Regions from separate parts of the Rahnella sp. EDr1-12 genome, predicted to be linked through region 3. Evidence: predicted binding sites of a transcription regulator. Region 3 holds the regulator's gene; each other region holds the start of a gene.

Region 1 (7,758 bases), 1.4 Mb from region 3:
GTTCAGGCGCCATTATGCGTCTGGTCGGTAAAAGCGGGATTGAAGCGATTTCGCGTCTGATGGGATTTTTGCTGGTGTGTATGGGCGTTCAGTTCGTCATCAACGGTATTATTGAGATTATCAAAACCTTCCCGCCAGCAGCCTGAACCGCGGGCGGGAAATTCAATGCTTACCGCATCGCGAGGTAAGCATTGTTCACTTTCCACAAGTAACGTGGCGCCTGTGGAGCAGGATGTTTGTTCTGAACATGCTGATAAAACTCCGTTGGCGACATCTGGTTGATCTGAGCAATCGCGAATGTTTTATCTTTCGCGAAGGTTCTCAGCAACGCGCCAGCACCGTTGACATAGGCTACGGTAGTGGCATAACGGCGCGTCTCAGGGTTATTTATACCAGCGAGCTGTTGCTGCAAAATGCTCAAATACGCGGTGCCCAAATCGATATTCACCGCAGGATCTTTCAGATCACGCGGTGAAGGCTGACCGTAGCGTCCTTTCATCCGGTAGGCATCGCGTCCTGCCGTTGAGGCCTTTAGCTGCATTAACCCAATCGCATTCGATTTACTGACAACGGTTGGGTTATATCCAGATTCGACCTGAATGATGGCTTTTACCAGTGTTTCATCTACGCCGTAAGTGCTTGCCGCCTGGCGAATCACTTCGCCGTAGGGGCCCTGATGCATTAATGATGTATCAGCCCGTGAAGGCGGTGATGGTTTCAAAAAATGCGTCGTCTGAACCGGCGTTTCTTTAGCGCAACCCGCCAGTAATAGCGCGGCCATCAAATAAAGAATGTTTGGTTTCACATTATCTCTCTCGCGACTTGGACGAGATGTAGCATATACATCTTCTTTCCTCACCTGAATATATTTTTAGTCTATTATTATTAATGTTTTGTTAAACAAAGGGGTTAGAAGCATGTCGATAAGATAATTCTGCTTATAAAACCTCTTTCACTTCACATATTCTGAAATTAGCATTTTCGTTGTTTTTCAAGTTCAGGAAGTCTGCATCTCATAGGGCGAAAATTAACACCGTCTTCTGGTTCAGCCGTGCGCCGGATCGGGTTTTTGAAGCGGAAAAAACGCTAACTTAATGAATTATCGGGCCAGTCAGAAGGGGTCATACCATGTGGCAAGCCGTCAATCGTTTGTTGAGTGAACATCTGGGCAGTGCAGAAATCCGCGAACGTGTTGAGCTTCCGGGAGGTGAAATACATCCCGCCTGGCGGCTGAGTTATGGTGACAGGGATGTGTTTGTGAAATGCAACGCGCGCGAAATGCTGCCTATTTTCGCCGCCGAAGCCGATCAACTCGCCCTGCTCGCCCGCAGTCAGACAGTCCGCGTTCCTGAGGTTTATGGCGTGGGCAGTGACCGGGATTACAGTTTTCTGTTACTTGAATATATTCCGCAAAAATCTCTCGATGCGCATAATGCCTATCTTTTAGGTCAACAACTTGCCGCTCTGCACCAGTGGAGTGAACAACTGCAGTTCGGGCTGGATTTCGATAATGAACTGGCAACACTTCCTCAGCCCAACAGCTGGCAGAGACGCTGGGCAACATTTTTTGCCGAACAACGCATCGGCTGGCAATTACAGCTGGCAGCTGAAAAAGGCATGATTTTCGGCAATATAGACGACATCACTGCAATGGTTCATGGGCGGCTACAGAACCATCAGCCTCAGCCTTCCCTGCTGCATGGTGATTTATGGCCGCATAATTGTGGACTCTCTGAAAACGGTCCGGTGATTTTCGATCCTGCCTGTTACTGGGGCGATCGCGAGTGCGACCTGGCGATGCTGCCATTATATCCTAACGTTCCGCCTCAGCTTTACGACGGCTATCAGAGCAAGACGCCGCTTCCCGACGACTTCATTTCGAGGCAACCGATATACCAGTTATATTATCTGCTGAACCGCAGCAATTTATTCGGTGGCCAGCATCAGGTCGTCGCGCAACGCGCGGTGGAAAGGTTGTTACACGAAGATTTTAATTAGCAGGATACATGAGTAAATGCACAAACGAATAAGGCCTGAATAACTGAAATATTCAGGCCTTATTTATGCGTCAAGGCGGCTTAAATTAACCCGCCGGTTTCACCGGGGTCACCCCAGTAAACCTAATAATTTCAAAATGAAATAGCCGATAACCGCAATGATGGCGGGCAGAATATACAGCGGAAAATATTGCACAAGAATGGTATGTCGGGGGATCACGATGCGCTCTTCAATCTGGGGACGTGTACGCCCTTCTGCGCCTTTTGCCTGCTCAAGTATCAGCTGATCCTGAATGCCTTCCCGAATATGTTTCACCTGACGTGACATTCTTGCGCCAGAAGCCTGAAGTGCCAGCCCGACGAAGATCAGCCAGTAGATAACGAAGAACATAATATTCGCGCTGGTGAATCCCTGCCCCAGTGACGGCACAGGCGAGTTGTACCAGAACACGTTGAGGAATGTGGTGTTAAAACGCGCCATGTCCACCATAACATGGACAAAATCCAGCATTACCGCGTTGATACCCTCTTGAGTTTTAGTGTGTTCATTAATGAAGTTAAGCAATGAAATCAATGTGGAAAGCAGCGCGGGAATGAAAATTATCCACCCGGCAACTCTTTTCAGGACCGCGACACGCCCGGCTTGTTGGTACGTCATGAATTCCCCTTGTTAGGACGTCTTTATCTTCCGCTAAGTTTACCCACAGAAAGTCTGAACCGCTCATCATTTTAACCAGTTAGCAAAATACTGACCTGAAAATGGCTGCTTTAGGATTTTTTGCAACAGATTTAACCCTTTCTCAGCCGGTGATACAGTAACAGTCTAATTCACTGATATGGAGTTCGCCCGCATGGCCTATGCCCGCCCCGTTAACGCCGCAATTTTCGATATGGATGGTCTGTTGATTGACTCTGAACCTTTATGGGTTCAGGCAGAGCTGGATGTTTTTAGCAGCCTCGGTGTGGATATCTCACAGCGCCATTTACTGCCGGATACCCTTGGTTTGCGCATCGATCAGGTGGTGCGGATGTGGTATCAGGTATTGCCGTGGCAAGGCCCAAGCCAGGAAGAAGCATCGGCGATGGTCATCGCCCGCACCCTTGAACTGGTGGAACAAACTCGCCCGCTGTTGCCTGGCGTCACGCACGCGCTGGAGCTTTGCCGCGATCAGGGGCTGAAGATCGGTCTGGCCTCAGCATCGCCACTGCATATGCTGGATACCGTACTGGAAATGTTTAACCTGCAATCGTATTTTCAGGTTCGCGTCTCTGCAGAACACTTACCCTACAGCAAGCCACATCCGGAAGTTTACTTACTCGCCGCCGCACAGTTACAGGTGGATCCGCTGCATTGCGTGACGCTGGAAGACTCGTTTAACGGCATGATCGCGACGAAAGCGGCACGTATGCGCTCAATAGTGGTGCCGGCTCATGAGTTCAGTGCAGATCCTCGCTGGGCCCTGGCCGATAGCCGGCTTTCTACTCTCGAAGAATTGCGTCCTTCGCACATCAGCTGAACCTGAGGCGCAGCGCATTCTTGCAGCTGCGCCTCCTCTCCTCCTGCTAAATCCCTCGCGTTATCTGCACTAAAACTGACATCACAACGGATTAATGTCAGAAATCTTGAGCTGCCTCAAAAATAAATAAAACGTTATTTCATTTTTATTGAATTCATATACCGATGACCTTATGATTTCTGCAACACGGACGAGCCGGGAGCTCTCCTGCTTCTGTACGCTGTCACTGCCACGCAACGGTCAGACTAGCCCGGCAAGTCCTCCTTTATATGCACAACACAACGCACAAGAGGCACGACATGCAAGTTCGTCAAAGCATTCACAGCGACCACGCTAAAACGCTCGATACTGCTGAGTTACGCCGCGAATTTCTTATCGAGAAAATTTTCGAAAGAAATACTTACACCATGACCTATAGCCATATCGACCGCATCATCGTCGGTGGCGTAATGCCCGCTGAAAAATCGGTTTCTGTCGGTGATGAAGTCGGTAAGCAACTCGGTGTCAGCTATTTCCTTGAGCGACGTGAGTTGGGCGTGATAAACATTGGCGGGCCAGGTATTATCGTCGTTGATGGCACAACGTATGAGATTGGTCATGAAGAAGCGCTGTATGTGGGCAAAGGCGCAAAGCAGGTTGAATTCAGCAGCATTGATACGACAAAACCCGCCAAGTTCTATTACAACAGCGCCCCTGCGCACACCACTTTCCCAAACAAAAAAATCACGCTGGCAGAAGCATCGCCGCAAACCATCGGTGATGCTGCCACCAGCAACCGCCGGACAATCAACAAATTCATTGTTCCGGACGTGCTGGAAACCTGTCAGCTGACCATGGGGCTGACCAAGCTGGAAGAAGGCAGCCTGTGGAATACCATGCCGTGCCATACGCATGAACGCCGCATGGAAGTGTATTTCTACTTCAACATGGAAGAAGAAACCGCCGTCTTCCATATGATGGGCAAACCACAGGAAACGCGCCATCTGCTGGTGCATAACGAACAAGCCGTAATTTCACCCAGCTGGTCGATCCATTCCGGCGTCGGTACTAAGAATTACACCTTTATCTGGGGCATGGTGGGAGAAAACCAGGTCTTCGACGATATGGATCACGTCAAAGTCAGCGAAATTCGCTAATCCAGCGACTCCGCCATGATATGGCGGAGTCATCCAATCTTTCAGGCGAACGTGCCGAAGCAAAAGAGACTCTGATTATGATCCTCAATGCGTTTGAATTAACAGGTAAAGTCGCCATTGTGACCGGTTGCAACACGGGTCTTGGACAAGGAATGGCGCTGGGACTGGCGCAGGCCGGGTGCGACATCGTGGGCATTAATGTTTCTGAGCCAGGCGAAACGGCTGAAAAAATCATGGCTACCGGACGCCGTTTTCTGGATCTCCGTGCCGATCTGAGCAGTATTCAGGGCATTCCTGAACTGATTGTTCAGGCGCTTAATGAGTTCGGCCATATTGATATTCTGGTTAACAATGCAGGCATTATTCGCCGCGAAGATGCCATTGAGTTCAGTGAAAAAAACTGGGACGACGTGATGAACGTCAACAGTAAGACGTTATTCTTTATGTCTCAGGCAGTGGCTAAACAGTTTATTAAGCAAGGCACCGGCGGGAAAATCATCAACATTGCCTCAATGTTATCCTATCAGGGTGGGATCCGCGTACCTTCGTATACAGCGTCTAAAAGTGCGGTGATGGGCCTTACGCGACTGATGGCCAATGAATGGGCCAAACATGGGGTTAACGTCAATGCTATTGCGCCGGGCTATATGGCGACTAATAATACTGAGCAGCTCCGTTCAGACGGTGAACGCAGCAAGGAGATCCTCGATCGTATTCCTGCGGGACGCTGGGGTTTACCGGAAGATGTAATGGGGCCGGTGGTGTTTCTGGCCTCTCAAGCGTCTGATTACGTCAATGGATATACCATTGCCGTGGACGGAGGCTGGCTGGCACGCTAACTGAGAATACGTGACAGTATTAAGGCGTATTTTTATACGCCTTTTTCATTTTAATCATACCGTTGACAATTAGTTACAGGGTTCTGCTTTCAAGATTGTGACAGTTTCACTTATACTGGATAAAATAACAGTTATCCAGTTCGGACGCGTCATGACGGCGGAAGGCCACCTCATTTTTTCTATCGCCTGTGCGGTATTTGCCAAGAAGGCGCAGCTCTCTCCCGAGCTGGCGCACGGCGACTGGTGGCATATTATTCCCGGTTCATTACTGACCTGCCTGTTGCCGGACATCGATCATCCCAAATCTCTGATTGGCCAGCGTCTGAAATGGATTTCTCACCCCATAGCACGCGCCTTCGGGCATCGCGGTTTTACACACAGTTTGCTGGCCGTCATTGGCGGCATTTTCCTGCTACGCACGCATTTCCCCCACGACTGGGTTATTCCGGCTGATGCTTTTCATGCCATGATCATTGGTTATCTCAGTCATATACTTGCAGATATGCTCACGCCAGCGGGGGTTCCCCTGCTTTGGCCATGCCGGTGGCGCTTTCGCCTGCCCATTATTAACAGTCAGAAAGGTAATCAGCTGGAACGAACGCTCTGTCTGATGCTGGTGGGGCTTACGCTGTTCTGGCCAGACTGGACGCCCATTATTGGTGCAATCAATCCTGACATTTTTAATCATCTTTTGAAGCTGTTCATCTGATCAGACTGAAATAGCGACGATGTGGTGAAAATAAATACAAAAACCATCGAAAAGTTATAATGCATTCTTTTTGGATATAAATGATCGGGCACCCAAACTGATATTCTGCACCCCAACGCTATGGGATGGTGCAATCCCTTTGGGAACACCCGTTTAAATATAAAACTATAAGTCTGGAGTTTGGTATGAATCTTCCGCTCGTTCTTAACGTAGTGGTCTTTGTCGCTTTGCTTTTATTGCTGGCGCAAACACGTCATAAACAATGGAGCCTGGCAAAAAAAGTCCTGGCCGGTTTGGGTCTGGGTGTGGTATTCGGTCTGGCACTGCAACTGATCTATGGTTCAGATGACCCGATTCTGAAAACGTCAATTACCTGGTTCAATATTGTCGGCAACGGCTACGTTCAGTTACTGCAAATGATCGTAATGCCGCTGGTCTTTGTGTCAATTCTCAGTGCCGTGGCGAAACTGCATAATGCATCTTCTTTAGGTAAAATCAGTTTCCTGACCATCGGTACCCTGTTGTTTACCACGCTTATCGCCTCCCTGGTGGGTATCTTCGTCACCGGTCTGTTCGGACTCACCGCCGAAGGTCTGGTACAAGGCACGCAAGAAACAGCGCGTCTGACGGCGATTCAATCCAACTATGTGGGTAAAGTGGCTGATCTGAGTGTACCTCAGCTGATCCTTTCCTTTATTCCTAAGAACCCGTTTGCCGACCTGACCGGTGCAAGCCCGACGTCGATCATCAGCGTAGTGATCTTTGCCGCCTTCGTGGGCGTTGCTGCCCTGCAGTTGGTGAAAGACGATGCTGAAAAAGGCCCGCGTGTTCTGGTCTTCATCGATACCCTGCAGGCATGGGTGATGAAGCTTGTACGTCTGGTGATGAAACTGACCCCGTACGGCGTACTGGCTTTAATGACCAAAGTCGTGGCCGGCTCCAACATTCAGGATATCGTTAAGCTCGGCAGCTTCGTTGTGGCCTCGTATTTGGGTCTGGCGATTATGTTTGTCGTCCATGCCATTCTGTTGTCTTTCACCGGCGTGAATCCGATGAAATTCTTCCGTAAAGTGTGGCCGGTGCTCACTTTCGCCTTTACCAGCCGTTCAAGTGCAGCAACTATTCCGCTAAGTGTTGAAGCGCAAACTCGCCGTCTGGGTATTCCTGAATCCATCGCCAGCTTCGCCGCATCCTTCGGTGCAACGATTGGTCAGAACGGTTGTGCAGGTTTATATCCAACCATGCTGGCAGTGATGGTGGCGCCAACGGTCGGCATCAACCCGTTTGATCCGGTGTGGATTGCAACATTAGTGGGTATCGTCACCCTGAGCTCTGCCGGTGTAGCCGGTGTGGGTGGCGGCGCAACATTTGCAGCCCTGATCGTGCTCCCGGCAATGGGCCTGCCGGTTACCCTGGTTGCATTGTTGATTTCAGTGGAACCGCTGATTGATATGGGACGTACTGCACTGAACGTGAGTGGTTCCATGACAGCCGGTACGATCACCAGCCAGATCATGAAACAAACTGATAAAGCAGTTATGGATTCAGAAGAAACAGCTG
Region 2 (7,758 bases), on a different contig from region 3:
ATTGCCGGCAGACCTACCTGATCACGTACCCAGCTTTCCAGGAAAGGTTTCGCCGTTGTCCACAAATCCAGCTGCGGATAAAGCTGACGCCCCAGACCTTCTACATACAACAGTGTTTTTTGCAGCAACACCAGTTGAGGCTGGACTTCCATATTAAAGCGGCGCGCGGTATTAAACAGATTTAACAACACGTTACCGAAGGAAATCTCTGCAAGCGGCTTTTCAAAAATCGGCTCGCATACTGTCCGGATAGCAAATTCAAAGTCTTCAACATTGGTATCGCGCGGAACCCAACCGGAATCAACATGCAGTTCAGCCACTTTGCGATAATCGCGATTGAAGAAAGCGATGAAATTTTCAGCCAGATAGCGCTTATCTTCTTTGTTCAACGAACCAACTATGCCGCAATCGATACCTATGTAGCAAGGATCTTCAGGCGTTTCGTAGCTGACGAAAATGTTACCGGGATGCATGTCAGCATGGAAGAAACTGTCGCGAAAAACCTGGGTAAAGAAGACCTGAACACCACGCTCCGCCAGTAATTTCATGTTGGTGCCCTGTTTTTTCAGCGCCTCAACATCCGAAACAGGAATTCCGTAGATGCGTTCCATCACCATCAGACGCTCGCTGCAGTAGTCCGGATACACTTCCGGCACATACAGCATCGGGCTGCCTTCAAAATTACGACGCAGCTGAATGGCATTGGCCGCTTCACGCAGCAGGTTCAGCTCATCAAGCAACGTTTTTTCATATTCGCGAACCACTTCACGCGGACGCAAACGGCGACCATCCGGTAGCAGAAGCGGCACCCAACCGGCAAGGCGCGACATCAGACGGATATCTGCTTTGATGGTCGGTAAAATATCCGGGCGGATCACCTTCAGAACGACAGGTTTGCCATTCTCTTTGAGCACCGCGGTATGCACCTGAGCAATCGAGGCGGAAGCCAGCGGCGTCTGGTCAAATTCATCGAACCAGTTTTCCAGCGGGCCGCCCAACGCGGTATCAATTTGCTTACGTGCCAGCGCGCCATCAAAAGGAGGAACGTGATCCTGAAGCAGAGCAAGCTGGTCGGCAATATGAGGCGGGAAAAGATCGCGACGTGTAGACATCATCTGGCCGAACTTGATCCAAACCGGACCTAATTCTTCCAGCGCAAGACGCATACGCTCACCCAGCGGCTTTTCTTTATGACGATTTGGTAACCAGAAAAACAGATAACGGCCCATGCGCAGCGGCAACGTCAAACGGATTTTAGGGATGAGTTCGTCAAGGCCGTAGATGAGAAACATGCGGATAATCAGATATAAACGTCGCATTTCCCTTGGCGTCACGGTTTGCCCTCCAGTTTTTCGATACGTTTCTCCAGTGTATCCAGCTCGCCTGCCAATGCGGAGACTTCATCACTAAACCACACCACTTCCAGCGGACCGGGAGCCATTTTCCACTCTTCAGTCAGCGTCTGCGCGACGTAGTTTTGCTGATGTTTAAGCCCTTTTTGCAGGAAACGGAAACCGCCCTGCACCGCCTGGCTAACGCCCTGAGCAGCAATATCACCGATATAAGGTGCCAGGAATTCCGCTGGTTCCCACTCGGCCATATCCAGCAACGCAACCAGTTGCTGCACCACAGAAATATCGCCTTCGACCACCAGCTCACCGCTGCGCATGAGCGGCGATAACTGCTGGCGATCGCGCAGCTTATGCAACACGGAGAGTGTTGAGGTGACGGTGCAATCTGCCACGCCATCCCATTGCCCGAGGACATCAATTTTTTGCTCACTGAAGACAAACGTCAGCGGGGTACTCAGTTCCTGCAATTCAACACGCAGAACTTTACCTGCCAGACGCGTCCGCGCCGCCTTCATGCTGCGGTCTCTGAAAAGCAGGTAATTAAGCGGCGTCTCGATAGCGGCAGTCAGTAGCGGCGTTAACAACATCGGCATACTCATATCAGAATTTGAAACCCCGGTGCAGCGCCACAATGCCCCCGGTGAGATTGTGATAAATCACATTCTCAAAACCGGCGTCGCCCATCATGCCCTTCAGCGTTTCCTGATCGGGGTGCATGCGGATAGATTCAGCGAGATAACGATAGCTTTCGGCATCTTGTGCAACCAGTTCGCCAATGCGCGGCAAAATGTGGAAGGAATAGGTGTCATAGGCTTTGCTCAGCGGTTTCAGCTGGGGTTTGGAGAATTCCAGCACCAGTAAACGGCCACCCGGCTTAAGCACGCGGAACATTGAACGCAACGCTTTCTCTTTTTCGGTCACGTTACGCAAACCGAAAGAAATGGTGATGCAATCGAAGTAATTATCAGGGAAAGGCAGGGCTTCGGCGTTAGCCTGAACGTAGCTGACGTTACCCACAATGCCGAGGTTACGCAGTTTTTCGCGTCCCATTTTCAGCATGGAATCGTTGATATCCGCCAGAACAACTTCGCCCGTCTCGCCGACCAGTCGGGAGAACTTCGCGGTCAGATCACCGGTACCGCCTGCCAGATCCAGTACGCGCTGACCACGGCGGACACCGCTGCAATCAATGGTGAAGCGTTTCCAGATACGATGAATACCGAAAGACATCAGGTCATTCATCAGGTCATATTTTGCCGCAACGGAATGGAAGACATCTGCCACCATTCCCTGCTTGTCATCTTTAGCTACCGTGCGAAAACCGAAATGCGTAGTTTCCTGCGTCTGCTTTTCCATTTTATTTGCCTGCTTTTTCAGTCGAACTTTTGGGGAGAAGTGTATCAGAACCCGTTAGAAAGCCCCATCACCGATGCTGATTCAACATATTGCAAAGATTCATCATTTGAATCATAAAATCGGTCAAAACGAGTGCCCGGTGGCTAAGCATGATCACTCATGCGGGTTCAACGTCTGTTCTTCTTGCGCATCAGAAGTCTCGGGCAGAGATGCGGTATCCTCAGGCTCGTTTTCCGCTCTGGCTATCTCAGCCAGAGAGGGGCTGATAGGCCGTTTAACTTCAACGCCCAGCGCGCGAAAACTTTCCACCTGCCCGATGAGATTACCACGCCCTTGCGAGAGTTTATTCATCGCAGAGCGATAACTGCCCTGCGCTTTGTCCAGACTTTGCCCCATCGATTCCATATCGTCGACGAAAAGGCGCAGTTTGTCATACAGGCGCGCCGCGCGATCGGCGATACGTTTAGCGTTCTGGCTTTGATGCTCGTAGCGCCACAAATTGCTGATGGTACGTAATGCCACCAGCAGCGTTGTCGGGCTGACAAGCATAATGTTGTGCCGGAGTGCTTCGCTGATCAATTCGGGCTCCCGGTCGATGGCCAGCAGAAACGCAGGTTCGACGGGGATAAACATCAGGACATAATCGAGGCTGCGCAAGCCGGGAAGCTGCTGATAATCTTTGCGCCCCAGTAAACGGATATGCCCGCGAACCGACGCGATATGCTCGTTGAGCGCCACTTCCCGTTCGCCATCATCTTCACTGTTGAAGTAACGCTCATAAGCCACCAGCGTCATTTTGGCGTCAATCACGACGTCTTTGTTCTGCGGCAAACGCACCACAACGTCAGGCTGCATCCGGCTGTTACTGTCTACCTGCACGCTGACCTGCGTCTGATACTCATGCCCCTCACGCAACCCGGAGGCTTCAAGCACACGGCTGAGTACCACTTCGCCCCAGTTGCCCTGGGTTTTATTATCGCCTTTCAGCGCTTTGGTCAGGTTGACGGCTTCGCGCGCCATCTCAACATTCAGCTGCTGCAGATTACGGATTTCGTGCGCCAGCGTATGCCGTTCTCGCGCTTCCTGACCAAAGCTGTCCTGCACCTGACGGCGGAAACCATCAAGCTGCTCGCGCAACGGCAGCAAAAGTTTATCGAGGCTCTGTTTGTTCTGTTCATCAGCGCGGCGGCCGTTTTGCTCGAAGATGCGGTTCGCGAGATTTTCGAACTGGCTGCTCAGACGCTGCTCGCTGTTGATCAGCAGGCGCTGTTTATCTTCGGCGGCCATGCGGGTTTCATCCAGACGGGTGGAAACCTCACGCAACTCGGCTTCCTGCGCGCTGTTGATTTCACGCTGCGCGCGCAGCTCCTGATTCAATTGCTCGCACTCGTTTTGCCAGTGCGCCAGCAACTGCAATTTTTCCTGACTGGCCGCCTGCAGGCTATGAAGCTTGCGCAGTTCCAGCTCTGCTTCCCGGATTTGCTGCAATGAGAACTGCCGGTCACTTTTAACCGTTTCGTTTTCTGCTCTCACCTGTTCCAGCGATTGCTCCAGAAGACGGCGCTGAGTCTCGAACTCAGTTTGCTGTTGTTGCTGACGTAAACTGGCCACCAGCCAGCCCACAACTAAGCCGATTAACCCCGCGCCCAGGGCAGTCAGAATGCTGATATCCACACGTTTTCCCTCTTCAAATCACCTGCGGTCACGGTAATAGCAGGCTGTATGGATGTCCAGTCTATTTTCTGTTGCATCGCGCCTTTGCGGGATGCCTTCCAGAATGGAATTTCTCTGCATTTCCCCCCTTGCGACGGCCAAAGGCAGAGCGCAGGATTCACAACCAGCGGCTCAGCCATTGGATACCAAACGCACCCGGCGCAAGAATGCCGAAGGCCCAGATCAACGCCGAGCTGACGTTGGCAATCTGGAAATACTTTTGTGGCATACCGCAAATTCCGGCGACCAGTGGAACCACGGCGCGAAGCGGGCCAAAGAAACGGCCGATGAATGCACCCGGCATGCCCCATTTATCAAAAAAGGCATGGCCGCGAACTAACATTTGCGGATGGCGGGAGAATGGCCAGAAATTACCAACGCGATCCTGGTAATGGGCACCGACCCAATAGGAGAGCCAGTCGCCGAAGAACGCCCCGGCTGCCGCTGCCGCCCAAATGGGCCAGAAAGGAATACCGGTTTCGCCAATCAGTGCGCCGAGCCCGAGCAAAATGAAGGTTGCAGGAAGCAGCAATGACAGGAAAGCGAGCGACTCACCGAACGCCAGAAAGAAAACAATCGGCGCAGCCCATACCTGATGAGCGCGGATGAAAGTGGTGGTGTAATCAAGAATGTCGTTAACAGTCAAAAATGCAGTTCCTTTTTTCATGAAAGCGGAGGCGGAATGAAAGACAGTATTCCAGATTCACTATTAACATGACCTTAACAGATCACCGGCAATGGGCAAAAAAATGGGCCGCCAGAGGCAGCCCATCGGGGTGATATCTTGTTTGAGAACGGTAAAATCAGACCAGGCGGCGGGCGGCTTCTACCACGATCTTAACCGCGTGGCTTTCTGTCTTTTTCATGGTTTCTGCATCAGGAATTTCCTGCTGCGTACGGTTCACAATGACACCGGCAACCATACCTGCACGCAGGCCCTGGCTTGCACACATGGTCAGCAGGGTGGCAGATTCCATTTCATAGTTCATGACGCCCATTTCCTGCCACTCTTTCATCGATTCTTTAAAGCGACGAACCACGCGGCCAGAGTAAGTATCATAACGCTCCTGGCCTGGGTAGAAGGTGTCAGAAGACGCGGTCACGCCGATGTGAGTTTGTGCACCCACGGACTCAGCCGCAGCAACCAGCGCAGTGGTACAGGCGAAATCGGCCACTGCCGGGAATTCCATCGGTGCAAAGTGCAGGCTCGCGCCATCAAGGCGAACGGCGGCGGTGGTGACCAGCACGTCGCCCACACTGATGTGTGGCTGGATGGCACCGGTAGTACCGACGCGCAGGAAGGTACGGATGCCGAGCTGAGCCAGCTCCTCAACCGCGATAGAGGTGGAAGGACCCCCGATACCGGTTGAGCAGACAATCACAGATTTGCCGTCAAGCTCAGCGCGCCATGAGGTAAATTCGCGGTGGGAAGCCAGGCGAACCGGGTTCTCCATCAGTTTGGCAATCTTCTCAACGCGCTCAGGGTCGCCGGGTACAATCGCCAGCGTCGCGCCGTTTAAATCTTTTTTGGCCAGGCCAAGATGGAAAACTTCAGGCTGAGACATAACAAACTCCTCTGTGTGTAAGGTCATAAATTGGCAGGAGGAACACCCGGCAACTGTACTGAACATTGTGACGTTATTTCGTGATGGCCGTCACTATGATGTAACAACAAGAATAACGCATACATTTAATTTGTGATGTTAGTCACAAATTACAGCGCAAAAGACGAATTTTTAAACGGTCTGATTTCGTGGCAGGCATAAAAAAGCAGGCATTGCCTTATAACAAGGCTCTGCCTGCCGGGTGCGGGTTAACCTGTCAGGCAGGAACAGCATCTGCCGCAGCGCTGCGTGACCAGATCCGGTGTTTCGCTAAGTTTTTCACAAAGGCTTTCAGCAAGGCACCTTCCGCTTTTTCGCCTTCTATGATCCCCTCTTCCGCCACATCATCTTTAAGCCCCAGCAATGATTTGAAGCGTCGCGCATCACCGCTCAGGCCAATAACTTTCAGATGTTTATAGGCTTCAAGGACGTAATGCCGCGCATCCCCACTCATCAGCAATGCGTCGATATGCCCGTGCGGCACAATCACTGCGTCAACCGTGATCGACGGCGAACCGGCAAACGTGGCATCAATCGGCAATGTCGAACCATCATCGGCCGTGACCGTGCCTAAATGGCTGGCCAGCAGTTTAGGGTGAACGCCAACGGCCTGAAGCGCCTGCAAGGTTTCCAGCACATCCGCTGCATTGACACCGTCACCTAATAACAGCGCGACCTGCCGCCCTTTAATCACGCCTTTGCCACTGGCATACAGGCTGAGAGAAGGATCGCTTTCCAGACCATTTACCGGTTTTGGCGGTTTGATTTTCAGCGTGTCCGGCGAAAGCGTAATGCCGACATTTTTCGCCACTTGTTGGGCCAGAGACTGATCGACGCGGGCCAGTAAATCAACAACACGTTCGCGGATGTAAGGCCGCACAACTTTGGATAACTCAAACGAGAAAGCGCCTGCGATATGCTCCTGCTCCACCGGCGTCTGACTTAGCCAGAACAGGCGCGGCTGCGCATAAAACTCGGCAAACGATTCACTGCGCTGGCGGACTTTTTCCGCATCAATGCGTTCAGGATAGCTTTCAAACCCGCCGCCCGATGCTGCCGGAGGGGTTTCTCTCGGCCAGTTATTGTTAATGGAATTCGGCTCATAGTTCGCCGGATTGGTATCAACATCCTGGCGGTGCATGCCGTCACGCTGGAAATTGTGGTACGGGCAGGTTGGCCGGTTAATCGGAATTTCGTGGAAATTTGGCCCGCCAAGACGGCTGATTTGCGTATCGGTATACGAGAAAAGCCGCCCCTGCAACAACGGATCATTAGTGAAATCAATGCCCGGTACGACGTGGCCGGGGTGGAAGGCGACCTGCTCGGTTTCGGCAAAGTAGTTGTCCGGGTTACGGTTTAGCACCATCTTGCCAATAAGCTGCACCGGCACCAGTTTTTCCGGGATCAGTTTGGTCGGGTCGAGCAAATCAAAATCATATTTGAATTCGTCTTCTTCCGGGATCAGCTGAACACCCAACTCATACTCAGGATAATCACCGGCTTCAATGGCTTCCCATAAATCACGGCGATGGAAATCCGCATCTTTACCGGCCAGTTTCTGCGCTTCATCCCACAGCAACGACGCTTTACCTGCCAGTGGCTTCCAGTGGAAACGGACAAACGTGGATTTTCCCTTCGCATTCACAAAACGGAAAGTGTGGATCCCGAAGCCTTCCATCGTGCGATAGCTGCGCGGGATCCCCCGATCGGACATTGCCCAGAATACGTTATGC
Region 3 (7,758 bases):
GTTCTGATGGCCGTTGTCGGGCATCTTTCACAGCTTGGCGCGCCATTCTACTGGTCGCTGCTGCTGGCCGCTGCGCTGTTTGTCCATCAGCAAAAGTTGATTGCCAAACGTGAGCGTGACGCCTGTTTTCTGGCCTTCCGCCAGAATAACTACGTGGGCCTGGTGCTGTTCCTCGGTATTCTGATGAGCCTGCAGGCGTTCACTTTCTAAGTTTTCAGCCAGAAGAGCGCGCATAAAAAACGCCCGGACTTTTACAGAGTCCGGGCGTTTTGTTTTCTGCCATTCATCGCGTTACTGCGGGCGATCAGTGGTCAGTGTCGCGCACATCCATCTTAGGCTCAGCCGGAGGTTCCGTTGGCTGTGGCAGCTCTGAAGGCATACCGGCGCTCTCGATAGTGAGTTTGATATCCGGCGTCATCAGGTCACTCAGCATGATGTAAATCTCACGCGTTTGTTCCTGAATCGCATCCCCGCTGTCGCTGATATAGCCTTCTGCGCGCAGAGTGCCGACCAGCGTCGAGAAGACGGCTTTATCGAAGAACTCAGGGGCATTGATGCCGTGCAGCACCGACAGGCGCTGAGCCATAATCCGGCTCTCTTTTTCCAGCGCACCACGGTTGATGCTTGGATTCGTGGTGAGCAGGGAGAAGGTGATCGCATAACGTTGCAGCGTTTCACGCACACCCGCAGCCAGCAGTTGCAGCGTGCGGATACGCGCCGGGTTCAGCGATAACTCATCATCTTCCAGATGAATAATCTGCTGACGTGCCAGCTCAAGCGTCAGCACATCCAGCACCTGCGGCAGCTCGGCTTTGTCGAAATGCATAAACAGTTCAGCTTTCAGCATCGGATAAATCAGCTCAACCTGACGCAGTAATTCCGCGCGGCTAACCTGACGATGGTGCATCACAATGCTCGAAATCAGCGACGGCAACACCAGCATATGATGGATGTTGTTGCGGTAATACGTCATCAGCACGGCCTGTTCACGCGGCAGAACGATGATGTCGCCAATGTTATCTTTTTCGACCTGGAACTTGTTCATGTTCAGCGCGTGATCGAGCAACTGATTAGCGGTCAGATCAGGCACGGTCGAATCCGCGTTATACGGCACATTGCGCAGCAATTGCAGATAACAGTCGATCTGTTCGGTCAGCTGTTCGCGGGTCAGTGAGCGCTGACGCGATGCCAGCAGCGCGGTGCAACACAGGTTCATGGCGTTAGCCGCCGCTGAGTTGTTGATACGCACCATAATCTGCTCAGCCAGATCCTGCACCGTTGGCGTCAGCCAGCTCGGACGTTGCGCTTCAATAGGGTCGATCGCTTCACGCCAGGTTGGTACGTTCTGGTTCAGATAAGTGGTCAGATGCAGCGGCTCGCCGAAGTTCACATAACCCTGGCCGAGGTTGCGCAGTTTACGCAGGCCATTGAGCATCTGGGTCAGGCTCTCTTTTTCTTTGGTCGCGCCGCGCAACTCTTTGGCGTAAGTGCCCACTTCCATCACGTGCTCGTAACCGATGTAAATCGGCACCAGCGTAATCGGACGTGAACCGCCGCGCAGCATGGCCTGAATGGTCATTGCCAGCGTACCTGTTTTTGGCTCCAGCAGGCGTCCGGTGCGTGAACGGCCCCCTTCCACAAAATATTCGACTGAATAACCGCGGCTGAACAGTTCGCCCAGATATTCGCGGAAAACGGTCGAATACAGTTTGTTGCCTTTAAAGGTACGGCGAATGAAGAACGCGCCCAGACGGCGGAAAATCGGGCCGGCTGGCCAGAAATTCAGGTTGATACCGGCAGCAATGTGCGGTGGCACCAGCCCCTGGTGATAAAGCACGTAAGACAACAGCAGGTAATCCATGTGGCTGCGGTGGCAGGGCACATACACGATTTCCTGTCCGTCTTGCGCTAACTGGCGTACGCGCTCGGCATTGTTGACGTTGATGCCCTTATACAGGCGGTTCCACGTCCAGCTCAGCACGCGGTCAGAAAGGCGCACGGCTTCATAAGAGAAGTTTGCGGCAATTTCCTCCATCAGTGCGATAGCGTTTTGCTGGGCTTTTTCATGAGAAATTTTCTTGCTGCGCGCTTCGTCTTCAATCGCTTTTTCGATGGCTTTAGAGGCCAGCAGCTTATTGAACAAATCCTGACGGGCAGGAAGACGAGGACCGACGGCCGCCAGACGCAGACGGGAGAAGTGCATACGCGCTACGCGGGCCAGTTTCTGCGCGATGGTTTTATCCGTCCCGTGCTCGGTCGCCATGTAGCGCAACGAAACGGTATTGGAGAAACGGACAAAACTGTCGCGGCCCAGCCACAATACGGCGAAGAATTTCTGGATCCCGTTCAGCACGCGCAGATGCGGCGTGTCCTGACCTTCACGGCCTGGTGCCCGACCGAACATCACCGACACCGGCAACATCTGAATGTCTAATTCCGGGTTATTGCGGTGCAGGTCCAGATAGTCATGGAACAGCTTTACGGATTCCTGCTTCGGCGTGTAATACGAGAACACGCGCGGGCCTTCCGCGATAAACACGTGGCTTGGCAGCAGCGTTCCGTCGATATCCAGCGGGATCAGGGGATCGGGCAAATTCTGGGCGAGACACTGCGCACGCAGGGTCAGCAAATCTGCTTTGGAGTTATAAGGTAATACGTACAGGATCGGGCGCGTCGGGTCTAAGTGCAACTCGGTAACCGGATCTGTAGGTATGACTTTGCTCTTTACCAGCATCGAAAGCGGTAAATTCAATAATGTGTAATAAAGTCTACGCCAACCTGACATAAAAACGTGAAGCCTCTTGTTAGCCATTTCGCCGCAAGGATACCAGAAAGCTCAAATGAGATCTGTGGTGATGAGATACCATTAAACCGCTAAAATGCATCAAACACCCGAAGGACAACCCCTCAAGGATCAGTAACAGAATGGCGAACCAAGTCACTGGATTTACCCGAATTTATAAAGCAGCCGGTTACTCATGGAAAGGGCTGAAAGCGGCATGGCAGAATGAAGCTGCCTTTCGTCAGGAAGCCAGCGCTGCTATCCCGTTAATTTTTCTCTCTTTCTGGTTCGATGTCAGCAGCATTGAACGCATCTTACTCATAGGCTCAGTGGTGCTGGTTTGCGTGGTCGAACTGCTCAACAGCGCCGTGGAATGTGCGATTGACCGCATCGGACCTGAGTTCCACGTTCTTTCTGGCCGTGCAAAAGATATTGGCTCGGCTGCCGTACTGCTCACCATCATATTGGCGATTTTTGTCTGGGTCAGCATCTTTTGGCCGCGATGGTTCTGATTTGGAATCTGTCTTCCAGTAATCGTGCTTATGCACTGTTTTTATTCAATCTTAGGTTTTCATTGCCCGTTTAGCTGTATATACTCACAGCTAGACTGTATAAACAACCAGGGGGCGGAATGAAAGCTTTAACGACCAGACAACAAGAGGTCTATGACCTGATTCGCGATCATATCTCCACCACGGGTATGCCACCAACCCGCGCGGAGATTGCCGCTCGTCTTGGGTTCCGTTCCCCGAATGCTGCGGAAGAACATCTGAAAGCGCTGGCACGTAAAGGCGTGATCGAGATTGTTTCCGGCGCGTCACGCGGTATTCGTCTGCTGATGGAAGAAGAAGAAGGTTTACCGCTGATCGGCCGCGTTGCCGCCGGTGAACCTCTGCTCGCTCAGCAACATATCGAAGGGCATTATCAGGTTGATCCGGCGATGTTTAAGCCGAGCGCCGATTTCCTGCTGCGTGTCAGCGGTATGTCGATGCGTGATATCGGTATCCTCGACGGCGATTTACTGGCTGTTCATAAAACGCAGGACGTGCGTAATGGTCAGGTTGTCGTAGCCCGTATTGATGATGAAGTCACCGTGAAACGCCTGAAAAAACAGGGCAGCGTGGTGCAGTTATTGCCGGAAAACAGCGAGTTCCAGCCTATCGTGGTGGATTTACGTGAGCAGAATTTCAGTATTGAAGGGTTGGCCGTAGGCGTTATTCGCAACGGCGACTGGATTTAACCTTCGTACTTCGGGCTATCTCTGTGTTGGCTGCCTTCGCGAACCCTGGTCACATACTTGTGTATGCCCCCGACGTTCGTTCAGTTGCCGCCTTGATGTAACTCGAATGACTGGGTCAAATTGTTGATCCAAAGGGTCATGTTTTTGATTTGCGGGTCGTGAGCCGCCTCTGACATACCGCTAAGCTTTAACGTTTCATCTCGTCGCCCCTCTCGGGGCGATGTCATTTACAGGCATATCCCGAACCTCCGGCATGAGATTCTCTATGCAACAACATTCCCTTCTTCAAAAGCTAAAACACACCTTTTTGAGCCCGACCGATAAAGCCCTCTGGATGCTCGCGCTACCGATGATTTTTTCCAATATCACCGTGCCGTTGCTGGGGTTAGTGGATACGGCAGTGATCGGTCATCTCGACAGCCCCGACTATCTTGGCGGCGTTGCGGTCGGTTCGATGATCACCACCTTCCTGTTTATGATGCTGCTCTTTCTGCGCATGAGTACCACCGGTATGACCGCTCAGGCGCTCGGAGCGCAAGACAACCTGTTGCTGGCCCGCGCGTTCGTACAACCCTTTCTTCTGGCCGTGCTCGCCGGTGTGGTGATCTTGCTTTTCCGCCACCCTCTGATGGAAGGCGCTTTTCACATCGTCGGCGGGAGCCAGTCTGTGCTTGAACAGGCGCGGCTTTTTCTGGAGATCCGCTGGTACAGCGCCCCTGCGTCTCTGGCAAATCTGGTGATTTTGGGCTGGCTGCTTGGTATCCAGTACGTGCGCGGGCCGGTAATGCTGCTGATTGCCGGTAATCTGCTGAACATCGTGTTGGATCTTTGGCTGGTGATAGGGCTTGGCTGGAATGTCCGTGGTGCCGCCACGGCCACGGCCTGCTCAGAATATTTTACGCTGTTTATCGGATTGTTTTTGGTCTGGCGCGTGATGCAGCGCCGGGGCATCAGCCCTGCGCTGTTAACCTCTGCCTGGCGCGGTGATCTGCGGCGGCTGTTAAGTCTTAACCGCGACATTATGCTGCGCTCACTGCTTCTTCAACTTTGCTTTGCCTCACTGACCATTCTGGGGGCGCGTCTGGGCAGCCATATTGTGGCGGTCAATGCCGTGTTGATGAATCTTCTGACCTTCACCGCTTTTGCGCTCGACGGTTTTGCTTACGCCATTGAAGCCCATTCAGGTGAGGCGTTTGGCGCCCGCAATCGCGAAAAATTGCTCAATGTCTGGCGTGCCGCATGCCGTCAGGCCGGGCTGGTCGCTCTGGCATTTGCACTGATATACGCGCTGACCGGTGAACAGATTATCAATGCGCTGACGTCGTTACCGGAGCTGCGCCAGCTGGCCGATCGTTATCTTGGCTGGCAGATTGTTCTGCCGCTGGTGGCGGTGTGGTGTTATCTGCTCGACGGGATGTTTATCGGCGCCACGCGCGGAAGGGATATGCGTAACAGTATGGCGGTTGCCGCGCTGGGGTACGGGCTGACGCTGTTCACTTTGCCAATATTGGGTAACCACGCGCTTTGGCTGGCGCTGACGGTGTTCCTCGGATTACGTGGTATTGCACTGGGCTGGATATGGCACCGCTACTGGCAGCGCGACAGCTGGTTTTCATCGTCAGTTCACTGAATTAGCGGGCTTTTCAAACGGTGGGTAATCGCGGGTTGCCGTTATATCGTGCTTTGGAATAATCCTAATAATGGTTTTTATCCCTCCGATGGCAGGATAAATCGAAATTCTCTACTAACCTTTAAAGTGTTAAGCCCGAGCTGCAGCGGTAATCCGCAGCTCCACAACCCTAAGGTAACAGGAGATATTTTATGAATAAGGACCAAGCCGACGGTAACTGGAAGCAGTTTAAAGGCAAAGTAAAAGAAAAATGGGGCAAGCTGACCGATGATGACCTGACTGTCGTTGAAGGTAAACGCGATCAGCTGGTAGGGAAGATTCAGGAGCGTTACGGCTATCAGAAAGATCAGGCCGAAAAAGAGCTCAAAGATTGGGAATCAAGCAACAAATATCACTGGTAAAGCGCGACTCCCCCTCGCGTGTCAGTGACGTATCCTGAGATTTAGCTGCTCCTACCCGGAACGCTTCAGGATACGGGTACACGGATGTACCCAACTGCTTCACTGTATAAACTTGTGCAAAACGTCCATTACCCGAACATTTCACCCGCTAATGACCTTCCGCTATAAACTCCGCTTTAAACCCGACCCATCAGCGTTTCTTCACCACAATTGAATGATCGTGATCGCAGTGATCGTGGCTCTCGCAGGTTTCAACGACCTTGCAGTCGCCGCACAAGCCATGCGCTTCGACCACGGAATGACGCAGTTCAAAACCCGAATCCAGTGCCAGTTTCGCTAAGCGTTCTTCGATGCCGTCAGTGGTTTTTTCTGTTACCAGCCCGCAGCGATCGCAGATAAACAGCGCAGAGGTGTGGCTCGGCTCTTCGAAATGGTGGCACAGCACATAACTGTTGGCTGACTCGACCCGATGAATAAAGCCCTGTTCCAGCAGGAAATCCAGCGCCCGGTAAACGGTGGGCGGTTTAGCCTGTGGCTCGCTGACACGCAACAGATCCAGTAAATCATAGGCGCTGATCGCACCGGGTTGTTGCGCCATCAGACGCAGTACTTCCAGCCGCTGCGGGGTAAGGCGAACATTGCGCTGCTGGCAAAGTTCTTCAGCTTGTGAAAGTAATTTTTCCGGATTATTCAGGGTCATAGCAACGTTCTCTGAGCGCAGATGGGGGTCGATAAGCCACATCATGCGGCCATCTTTGATTTTATCATGCTTCGGCCAAATCGACGAATTATGCGCCGTTCAGCCCGCCATCGCGTCCAGTGCCTTTTCCACATACAGATAGCCAATGCCCATAATTTGCTGCTCCCGGCTCAGCGTGCCCGGTGCAATATGCGTCGCCTGAGTTTTGACATGATCGGTACGGTCAAAAGGATTGAGGCCGCTTTGTGCGCAGACGGTTTTCAGCCAGGCATCGCCAAAACCGCAACTGCGACCATAAAGATAAATGTGATTGATATTCAGAATGTTGAGGAAGTTATACAGGCTCAATCCCAGTGCGCGGGCGCCTTCCATCACCTGTTCGCAAATGGCGCTTTCGCCCTGATGATAGCGGTCGATCAGTTCCTGCGTTGAGGGCGTGCGGGTGAAAGAGTCCGCAGGCTCGAGCAGACGTGCTTTTTTCTTTAATGCCGACAATGACGCCAGTGTTTCGAGGCAACCATACCGCCCGCAGGCGCAACGGTCGCCGTGAGGATCAACGATGGTATGCCCAATCTGTCCGCTGCCAAACAGATTGCCGCGATAGATTTTGTCGTTGATTACGAAAGAGGAACCAATGCCGTAATCGACATTGATCACGCAAAAATCCTGATGATTATTAGTATTTTGCCATTTCTCCGCCAGCGCCAGCATGATGCAATCGTTATCCATCAGGATGTCGGTTTGCAGCTTTTCTTCCAGCAGATATTTAATCTCAATTTCACCGGTCCAGGGCGCCTGCGGCATCCGCTGTGACACGCCGGTGGTCGGATTGACCTGACCGTGGATCGCCAGCGCCAGCCGGATTTTCAGGCCGGGATAGTTTTTCCGGTACTGATGAAAGCAGGCTTCGATTTGCGCCAGCAGCGCATCCGGCGTTTTGACTGAAATTTCCGTCATCTGATATCCACTCAGCGGCAAAACCAGCCTGCTGACCAGAATACTTTC

The links. Region 3 encodes LexA, which represses DNA repair genes until DNA is damaged. Its sites were predicted from a motif close to TNCTGTATGTACATACAGNA; they were not measured.
Region 1: ACO0U8_RS02630 (metal-dependent hydrolase) is a predicted target of LexA. The motif match lies at 5,603-5,622, and genes of this name have one in related genera.
Region 2: rmuC (DNA recombination protein RmuC) is a predicted target of LexA. The motif match lies at 4,425-4,444, and genes of this name have one in related genera.

The regions. Positions count from the first base shown of each region.
Region 1 covers NZ_JBLZNY010000001.1:587,593-595,350, forward strand. The annotation lists gene ACO0U8_RS02595 (MarC family NAAT transporter) at 1-146, shown strand, start outside; gene ACO0U8_RS02600 (transglycosylase SLT domain-containing protein) at 170-805, opposite strand; gene ACO0U8_RS02605 (fructosamine kinase family protein) at 1,129-1,998, shown strand; gene ACO0U8_RS02610 (YniB family protein) at 2,107-2,655, opposite strand; gene hxpB (hexitol phosphatase HxpB) at 2,849-3,514, shown strand; gene kduI (5-dehydro-4-deoxy-D-glucuronate isomerase) at 3,814-4,650, shown strand; gene kduD (2-dehydro-3-deoxy-D-gluconate 5-dehydrogenase KduD) at 4,728-5,489, shown strand; gene ACO0U8_RS02630 (metal-dependent hydrolase) at 5,641-6,198, shown strand; gene ACO0U8_RS02635 (L-cystine transporter) at 6,384-7,758, shown strand, end outside.
Region 2 covers NZ_JBLZNY010000008.1:14,981-22,738, forward strand. The annotation lists gene ubiB (ubiquinone biosynthesis regulatory protein kinase UbiB) at 1-1,334, opposite strand, end outside; gene ubiJ (ubiquinone biosynthesis protein UbiJ) at 1,331-1,939, opposite strand; gene ubiE (bifunctional demethylmenaquinone methyltransferase/2-methoxy-6-polyprenyl-1,4-benzoquinol methylase UbiE) at 1,953-2,708, opposite strand; gene rmuC (DNA recombination protein RmuC) at 2,862-4,382, opposite strand; gene ACO0U8_RS21780 (DedA family protein) at 4,540-5,088, opposite strand; gene udp (uridine phosphorylase) at 5,225-5,986, opposite strand; gene katE (catalase HPII) at 6,243-7,758, opposite strand, start outside.
Region 3 covers NZ_JBLZNY010000001.1:2,027,908-2,035,665, reverse strand. The annotation lists gene ubiA (4-hydroxybenzoate octaprenyltransferase) at 1-210, shown strand, start outside; gene plsB (glycerol-3-phosphate 1-O-acyltransferase PlsB) at 305-2,785, opposite strand; gene ACO0U8_RS09340 (diacylglycerol kinase) at 2,926-3,294, shown strand; gene lexA (transcriptional repressor LexA) at 3,414-4,022, shown strand; gene dinF (MATE family efflux transporter DinF) at 4,288-5,652, shown strand; gene ACO0U8_RS09325 (CsbD family protein) at 5,844-6,053, shown strand; gene zur (zinc uptake transcriptional repressor Zur) at 6,244-6,753, opposite strand; gene ACO0U8_RS09315 (ROK family transcriptional regulator) at 6,853-7,758, opposite strand, start outside.